Regions from separate parts of the Bradyrhizobium sp. HKCCYLS20291 genome, predicted to be linked through region 2. Evidence: predicted binding sites of a transcription regulator. Region 2 holds the regulator's gene; the other holds the start of a gene.
The links. The regulator LexA, encoded in region 2, represses DNA repair genes until DNA is damaged. The targets are predictions, from matches to a motif close to TGTTCNNNNTGTGTTCNG.
Positions count from the first base shown of each region.

Region 1 (4,410 bases), on a different contig from region 2:
CGAAAGCGTTGCGAGCACGACGCTCGCTACGGACAGCAGGGTGAAATCCTCGATTGCGGGGAGCAGGCCGACCACGAGAGTGAAGGTCGCCAGCATCATCCGCGGCCGGTCGATGCTGGCGTGATTGACGAGCAGGCTGGCCGCAACCAGCGCAGCGGCGAAGATCGCAAACGACAGCCCCGCGGGCTGATCGTAGAACAGGGCGTCGGCGAGCCCGAGCAGCGCGAAGGCGATCGCGAATTTGGGCCATGTTGAGAGCGAAGCGGCTGGTGCAGCCAGCGGCTCGGCAGAGCTGGTCATTTACTGAAATCCTCGATTGGGGCACGACGCGCTGGCGTTCGCCAGCCGATGACCGAGCATGACGCAGGAGCTTGCAGCGGCTCACGAGGGGCTCTGCAGCATTTCAGGATTTGTTTGCAGATTTTGTGCAGCCGCCAATCTGCAACTGGTGCCGGCAGATTGACGGCGTTACGGGAGAGGCGTCGTCCTCCTGCAATGATCGGCTGCACACATGCTCGGGCGTATCAGGACTCTCGTCCTCTGGATCCTTGCTCTGCTTTTTGTTTTCATCACCCTGAACAGCAACGAGCCCTATCTGGTCCGCTTGCGCGGGCCCGGTCACGCCGCCTTGTTCGTCGTCGGCTTTGCTGCGCCGCTGCTGCTCCTGCTGAATGGGCGCTGGCGCCGTGGGATCGGCGGCCGCATGCTGACCTTGGTGTGGTGCATCCCGCTGATCGCACTGACGGCCACTCAATTCATGTTTGCCTGGAGGACGTGCGAGACGTTCCGCACCCCGCCCGAAGTGGTGCGCGCGCTCGGGCGGCATTTCGTCGTCGGCTACACCGGGATGGACGAGGCGGCGGCGTTGGCGCGGCAGGGCCTGATCGCGGGCGTCTATGTGACACACCATAACGTGCGCGGGCGGACCGAGGCGCAGCTGCGCGCCGACCTTGCGCGCTTGCAGGCCGAGCGCCGCAATGCAGGTTTTCCGCCGCTATTGGTGTCGGCAGATCAGGAGGGCGGCACGGTCGCGCATCTGTCTCCCACCTTGCCGAACATGCCTGGCCTGGCCACGTTGGCCGATCTGCCCGCCACGCGTCGTGAGCACGACGCGTTCGAGATGGGGCGTGCGCAGGGACAGGTGCTGGCGGCGGCGGGCATCACGTTCAACCTCGCGCCGGTCGTCGACCTACGTCCGCGCTGGAAGCGCAACCGCCTGGACTTCCACACCCTGATTGGACGGCGTGCCATCTCCAACGATCCGGCTGTCGTGGGCGACATCGCGCTCGGCTATGTCCGCGGCCTCGAAGCGAGCGGTGTTCATGCGGCGGTCAAGCACTTCCCGGGTCTCGGTCGGGTCGAAGCTGACACCCATCATTTCTCCGCGCAGCTCGAGACGCCGGCCGACGTGCTGGACCAATCGGACTGGCGGCCGTTCCGTCAGGTGCTCGCCAACTCTCACGCGGCGATGATGGTCGGTCACGTGATGGTCGACGCCATCGATCCGGAGCGGCCCGCCTCGCATTCCAAGGCGGTGCTCGACGGCCTCATCCGTGGCCGCTGGAACTACCAGGGCGTGATCATCACCGACGACCTCGTCATGGGCGCGATCTATGGCCGCGACCTCTGCAAGGCGGTCGTCGAGGCGCTCAACGGCGGCGCTGATCTGTTGCTCGTGGCCTATGACGGCACGCAGTTCCATCGCGCTTTTGCCTGCGCCAAGCAGGCGTTCGCGCAAGGACGTATCGACATGGACGCGTTGCGCAGGAGCGACGACCGGCTGACACGTTGGATGGCCGGCGACAACGGATCGCTCGCGGCGAATGCATCGGTGACGCCGGCGCAATCGCCGACCGGAGGTCGAAAGATCGATTGAGCAGGGAGCGCCTCTGATGTCAGCGTGGGCCGTTGCCGGTCCAGTTGCGCCAGGCTACGTTGGAAAGACTGCGAAGGTCCGTCGCCAGTGGGCGCCGTGTCTGCTTGTCGTGCGCACCGATGACCTGTTCCGACTCCCGGATCTTGAGCTGAAGCTGAGTAACCTGCCGCTTGGTGCGCTCGATCGCCTTCGCATCCGCGCTCTCGCCGACCGTGAAACGGGTGGTCTCGATCTGCTTCAGCGCCGCGCGGTTCTTCTTGAGCTGAGCGCGGTGCCACGCAACCTTGCTATCACTGTCCGCAACCATGGTGCATCCCCGGGAAAGGCCGCAGAGAGTAGACGACAGAGTCGTGATTCGCGACAGCGAGGCGCCAGTGCCGGCGCATCGTAATACCGATCAGGTAGGGGAACTCAGTCCAATCCTGCGGCGCGTCTCATCTCATCGATCAGTTCGGATGCCTCCGCTTTGCTTCGCACACGCTCGGTCGGATCGGGCCGGCCGGCCTGCTCACTGAGGGTCTTCAAGTACGACGCTTGAGCGTCCGTCATCGGATCGTCTCCCGAGACCCAGTCATTTGGATCCTTTTCAAGCTTCTCGGCCATGATCCACCTCCGCGGTTGCCGACGTCGATGTCCTCTGAACATTTCTGACTTGCCAAATGTTCCTATTTTGTTCTAAAGTGCTTTCGTGGTCTCAGCGAGGGCTTCATGCACGACCTCAGTTTCGTTCGATCGGAAATCGACCGCTTGCGTATCCAGGTGGGTCGGCAGCGGCGTGAGATCGTGCAGTTGCAGCGCTCCGGGATTGCCACGGAAGCGGCGCAGGCACTGCTGCAGCGTATGCTGACGAGGCTCGATGGCCTGCGGGAGCAACGTGAGCAGCTCAAGCTGGAAAGTGACGAGGGAATGCCGCGTCGGAGGTCTGCCAGACACGGCTGAGACGTGTTCGAGGCTGGCTGAAGTGCGTAGGACGTGTCAGCGGCGCCTGACGTCGGTCCTTGCTGATCAGGATGTCACCGGGGTTTTCTTCTCGCGTGACGGCGAGTTTTGCTGCGAAACGCGCAGCGCGTCGGCATCGCGTGCCTCCGGGATCACGATGTCTTGTCCGGAGCCAGCGAGCTCGTCCGGGGTGGCTTCGCACGGCTTGATCTCGAGACTGTTGTCGAGAACTTTCTCACCATGCGCATCCAGCGTGACGAGGTCGGCCTGCTCGGCCGCCTCCCAGACCTCGCGCTCGGTTCCAAACGGCCGCGTCATTTGTTCGTCATTCTCGAATAATGCGTAAGGCACGTGGGGCTCCAGATCGCATCGCGCGATGGAGCACCGGCCTCGCTCGCGTCATGGACGTGAGGGCAGTGCTGCGCGCCCCATACAAACAGCAGTGGCGGTTTGCTGTTCCATGGCGAGATGAAGCCGCCAATCGATCAGTTGTGACGATCGGTCTTGGTTCGTCGCGGGAACGATGGTCGCGTGCGCAAGGTTGCCCGCGGTGTCGATTCAGACAGGAGAAGACAATGGACATCGAAGGAAAGAGGATCGCGATCCTCGCCACCAACGGGTTCGAGCAATCCGAACTCGAAGTGCCGCGCGATCGCCTGAAACAGGCTGGCGCAATCGTTGAGATCGTGTCGCTCGCCGCAGGCGAGATCAAGGGCTGGGATCAGAAGGATTGGGGGCGACCCGTGAAGGTCGACAAGACGCTCGATCAGGCGTCCGCATCGGACTACGACGCGATCGTGCTCCCTGGCGGACAAATCAACCCGGACCTGCTTCGCCTGGAGCCCAAGGCTCTGAAGTTCATCAAGGATGTGTTCGACGCCAAGAAGATCGTCGCCGCCGTGTGCCACGCGCCCTGGCTCCTGATCGAGACCGGCATCGCGAAAGGGCGCAAAGTGACGTCGTACAAGTCCATTAAGACCGATGTCGCCAACGCCGGTGCCGAGTGGCAGGACGCGGCGGTTGTGGTCGATCAGGGCGTGATCACCTCGCGCAATCCCGGCGATCTGGAAGCCTTCAGCGCCAAGATCATCGAGGAGGTCAAGGAAGGCCGGCACGTCAGGCGCAGCGCCGCGTGACGCCAGCGCGGGGGAGAGCCGGGCCATGCCCGGCTGCTCCGCAATGACGTGCCCAGCGCCCGAGGGGTCGAACGCTGGGCCGCAGTCCACACGGAGTGCCTCCAGCGAGATGGGGGAACGCCGCCGAAGGCTCATGGAAGACGTCCAAAAGACCGCGTCGTTCCTAATTTCGCTCGCGCCGGCGGCGCGAGCCGGCCCTCGTCGCAAGCTCCCGTGAGCAGACGGAACTTACGATGACATCCCGGGTTGGCCGGTTTTCCGACCGCGGAGATGTGCCGTGAGTGAGAAGGCGAAGATCCAGGACTACACGGCGCCTGCCGGTGGATGGGGCTCGGTGCATGCCGTCGCAAGCATCCTGACGCAGGAGGAGGTCACGCTGCTCGGCAGCGAGATCCTGCTCAAGCAGAACAAGCCTGGCGGATTCATGTGCGTGAGCTGCTCCTGGGCCAAGCCGGCCAA
Region 1 covers NZ_JBNPTO010000001.1:492,858-497,267, forward strand. Annotated here, with positions in the region: gene ACQR07_RS02290 (DUF4153 domain-containing protein) at 1-300, opposite strand, end outside; gene ACQR07_RS02295 (glycoside hydrolase family 3 N-terminal domain-containing protein) at 512-1,876, shown strand; gene ACQR07_RS02300 (hypothetical protein) at 1,896-2,183, opposite strand; gene ACQR07_RS02305 (DUF3072 domain-containing protein) at 2,288-2,479, opposite strand; gene ACQR07_RS02310 (hypothetical protein) at 2,585-2,815, shown strand; gene ACQR07_RS02315 (hypothetical protein) at 2,882-3,133, opposite strand; gene ACQR07_RS02320 (type 1 glutamine amidotransferase domain-containing protein) at 3,391-3,951, shown strand; gene ACQR07_RS02325 (FdhF/YdeP family oxidoreductase) at 4,229-4,410, shown strand, end outside.
Region 1: ACQR07_RS02305 (DUF3072 domain-containing protein) is a predicted target of LexA. The motif match lies at 2,537-2,554, and genes of this name have one in related genera.

Region 2 (4,410 bases):
GACTGCCGACCGGAGTGCGCTTGAGCTCCTGGAAGAGGCCGCTCTGCTTCATGTCGCGGCCGACATTGGACTCGGCGTAGGGCCGCCGTACCAGCAGCGGCCCGTCCAGCGACGCCAACAGGATCGCGCCATTCCGGCCGACGTCCAGCCGCTGATAGAAATCCTGGAAATATTGCGTGCCGAGCGCCGCCACCACGACGCCGCCGAAGCTGCCGTCGGGACGGTTGAACCGCCGCGTGAGCGGAATGATCCATTGATTGCTGGCTCGCCCACGAATCGGCGCGTGCAGGCGCACGCCACGGTCCGGGGAATCGCGATGATAGGCGAAGAAGTCGCGATCCGCGTAGTTCACGGTGCCCTCTTCGGCGATCGAGCTGACCAGCAGCGTGCCCTCCTGGTCGACCACCAACAGGTTGACGAGCTGCGGCATGCGCTTCAGCTCGTCGATGAACCAGGCCTTGAGACGCCTGCGGTCATCCCGATCCGGCGGACGATGCTCGAGCGAGGACACGGTCCCCGTGAGAAGTGCGTCGGCCGTGCGAAACGTCAGTTCGGCGTGCTGAAGCAGAGAGCTCGTGAGATTGACGGTGTCCTTCTTTCCGTCGGTGAAGATGGCCTCGCGCAGCCTCACCGCGCGCGATACCTCGACGGCCACGAAGGCCGCGCAGGCGAGCGCGATCAGCGCGGCGATCAAGAGAGGGGTGGTTGACCAGCTGCGTCCTGCTGCGTGATGTTCCGCGCGAGGCATTCCGTTTGAGTTCCGCCGTCCGGGTTGAGCTTCAGGCAGAGATTCGCGAAGAATCGTTCTCAAACACTGAACTACAACCCGAGGCAGCAGGCCGGCCCGTTGCGACGGCCAGCAATTTCGGCTTCTTTCGAGCCGAAATCGGCTCAAACCGGCTGGTGCCGGACCACACCGTAGCACTACGGTCGCGTTGCACTGGGCGCGCGGGCAATCGAACCAACGCCGGCGCCGCGCTTGGCCACGACAGCGCCATTGGCTAGAACGCCCCCCACGATCGCTTTCAAAGGAACTCCAATGGCCTTGATGCCGGTATCCGATGCATTGACCGCGGTGCTCGCAGGCGCCGAGCCGCTGGCTGAGGAATTGGTGTCGCTGGACGATGCCTTTCACCGCATTCTGGCGCGCGATCTGGCAGCGCTGCGGACGCAGCCGCCCGAGGCCATGTCGGCGATGGACGGCTACGCCGTGCGCGCTGTCGACGCGGACAAGCCGCAGGCACGGCTGAAGGTGATCGGCGAGGTCGCGGCGGGTCGGCCGTTCGACCGCGTGGTGGGACCCGGCGAGGCCGCTCGCATCTTCACCGGCGGCGTCGTGCCTGATGGCGCCGACGCCGTCGTGATCCAGGAGGATACGATTGCGGGCGACGGCCACGTCGTGATCACGGAAGCCGCGATCAAGGGCCGGCACATCCGGCCCGCCGGCGTCGACTTTCATCAGGGCATGGTGCTGCTGAAGGCCGGACGCCGGCTCAGCGATCGTGACCTGTCGCTCGCCGCCAGCATGAACCATCCGGCGCTGCCGGTGCGGCGACGGCCGACGGTGGCGCTGCTCGCCACCGGTGACGAGCTGGTGATGCCGGGCTCCGAGCCCGGCCCGGGTCAGATCGTCTACTCCAACGGCTACGCGCTGCGCGCGCTGGTGCGCGCCGAAGGCGCTGCAGCGGTCGATCTTGGCATCGCGGCGGATACGCTCGAAGCCACCGTCGCGGGCATCCGCCGGGCGCGCGAGTCGGGCGCCGACATCCTGATCACGACGGGCGGCGCCTCGGTCGGGGATCACGACCTGGTCAAGCAGGCGCTGGAGGCCGAGGGCGTCGAGATGGCGTTCTGGAAGATCGCGATGCGGCCGGGCAAGCCGATGATGCATGGCCGGCTCGGCGGCGTCAGGGTGATCGGGCTGCCCGGCAATCCGGTGTCGTCCTATGTCTGCGCGACCCTGTTCCTGGTGCCGCTGATTCGGCGCCTGCTCGGCCGCGACGAGCCCCAGCTCCCGCGCGAAACCGCGCTGCTCGGCCGCGAGCTCCCCGCCAACGATTCGCGCGAGGACTATCTGCGAGCCCAGCTCGACGAGCGCGCCGATGGTACACTGGTCGCAACGCCTGTGACGCAGCAGGATTCGTCTCTGCTGGGGAATCTTGCGCTATCGCAGGCTCTTTTGATCCGCCCGGCCTTCGCGCCGAAGGCGCCCGCCGGCAGCGTCTGCGAGATCCTGCGCCTGCCGAACTGACCCTTCTCCCCGTCAAAGCCCGGGTCATTCATCATATTTTTAGGATTGCGGAACACACATCGAACATATAGTGTCCGTTCATGATTTGTTTTTAGTATGTTGCGGGCGACGCGAATACGAACGTCCACTTCCGGCTCAGGGACGCAAGGGCACGGGACTTGGACGACAACAAACTGGGGACCAGGTCGAGATGCTGACGCGCAAACAGTACGAACTCCTGCGGTTCATCAACGAACGGCTCAAGGAAGCGGGCGTGCCGCCCTCGTTCGACGAGATGAAGGACGCGCTCGATCTGCGCTCGAAGTCGGGCATTCACCGCCTGATCACGGCGCTGGAGGAGCGCGGCTTCATCCGCCGGCTGCCCAACCGCGCCCGCGCCATCGAGGTCATCAAGCTGCCCGAGCTGTCGCAGGCGGCCAGCAACCGCCGCGGCTTCACGCCCTCGGTCATCGAGGGCAATCTCGGCAAGGTCCGCACCTCGACGCCGGCGCTCGATGACGGCGAGCGCCCGGTCGCCGTGCCGGTGATGGGCCGCATCGCCGCCGGTACGCCGATCGAGGCGCTGCAGACCCGCAGCCACACCATCAGCGTGCCCGCCGACATGCTCGGCAATGGCGACCACTATGCGCTGGAGGTGCGCGGCGACTCGATGGTCGATGCCGGCATCCTCGACGGTGACATGGCGCTGATCCAGCGCAACGAGACCGCCGACACCGGCGACATCGTGGTGGCGCTGATCGATGACGAGGAAGCGACGTTGAAGCGCTTCCGCCGCCGCGGCGCATCGATCGCGCTGGAGCCGGCCAACACCGCCTACGAGGTGCGCATCCTGCCGCCGAACCGGGTCAAGATCCAGGGCAAGCTGGTCGGACTGTATCGCAAGTACTGAGCGCAGCGACCTCGCGTGCTGGACATGCACGATCGATCGGTGGCGCGGTGCTGTGATCTTCGCCGCCGAACGACGTGAGACGCAAAGAAAAGAAGCAAGACACGAAACTGAGTCGCGCGCGAATGCACTTCAGGATGTGCAGCGCGGTATCCTCAAACGCTTGTGATCGCGGCCACCCGCATGCCGTGCAGATCAGCGCAGAATTGCCGCGAAGCGCGCGCTAACATCTCCTCGATGTCCACTCTGATAGAGGCCTGCGCCTGTCCGGGGGGAAGCGTGGGTCGGCTATCTCTCAGCGAGGAGCGATCCGATGTGTGACTACAGCCTCCATGCCGTTGCGTCCCGTCCCGCCAAGGTCGGCGAGACGCTGATCTCGACGACGTTCCGCGGCACCGCGACCCGCGGCTTCGCCAGCGAAAGCGAGCCGACCGTCGCGGTCTGCATGCTGCCCGGCACCGAGCTCGCCTTCGCCGAGGACGTCCGCTACGACAGCCGCTGGCTCTGGACCCGGACGATCCGCGAGCGCGTCGCCAAGTTCAACAGCATCGAAAAGCACATTCCCGATCGCCACCACGACGCCGTCGAGTTCGCCGACGGCCGCCACGTGCTCGTGACGCAGCTCTGCGAAGGCCAGCGCGTCACGGTGCTGCAGCTGCCCGTCACCAAGCAGCCGGCCGAGCGCGGCCCCGGCATGACGAACGATACGCCGACCCCGCAGACGACTCCCATCCGCCGCATCAGCATCACCTGAGCTGAGCGGCGCAGGCGTCACGCGAGAGCAGTATGCGTTTTGGTTCGATCGAACAGCAGTCGCGGTGCCGTTGACCTCTCTCCGACGGGGAGAGGTGAACTGAACTTGCGGTACGCGCTTTGATTCGACGAGAAGGCATCACGCTCTGGCGACAGGAACGGTGTCCCTCGACCGGCGTTGTGGCCGCCGGGGGTATTACCGTGGTCAACAAGATCGATTGGAACCAAGCTGGCCGGATCATCGAACCCGGCCGCTACAGGCTGGCGTTGGGATGGTTGACGGTCACGGCTGACGACGTTGCCATCTGGCAGCGCGATCCCGCGGCGTCGTTCACGCTCGTCGAGGTCTCCTCGCTGTTCGACGGGCTTGACGGCGCCGAGTATCATCTCGGCACGTTCGAGCTGTCCGGACCTCAATCCTCCACGCCCTGCTCGGTCTCCGGCGGCGTCGCGTCCTGACTGCGCGGCGGCGCGCGCGGTGTCAGCGTCGGATCGAAGTCGCTGGCCTCGGCCGGCGCCG
Region 2 covers NZ_JBNPTO010000007.1:357,868-362,277, reverse strand. Annotated here, with positions in the region: gene ACQR07_RS18720 (ATP-binding protein) at 1-694, opposite strand, end outside; gene ACQR07_RS18715 (hypothetical protein) at 706-1,005, shown strand; gene ACQR07_RS18710 (molybdopterin molybdotransferase MoeA) at 1,040-2,251, shown strand; gene lexA (transcriptional repressor LexA) at 2,442-3,140, shown strand; gene ACQR07_RS18700 (hypothetical protein) at 3,451-3,891, shown strand; gene ACQR07_RS18695 (hypothetical protein) at 4,092-4,349, shown strand; gene ACQR07_RS18690 (ComEC/Rec2 family competence protein) at 4,304-4,410, opposite strand, start outside.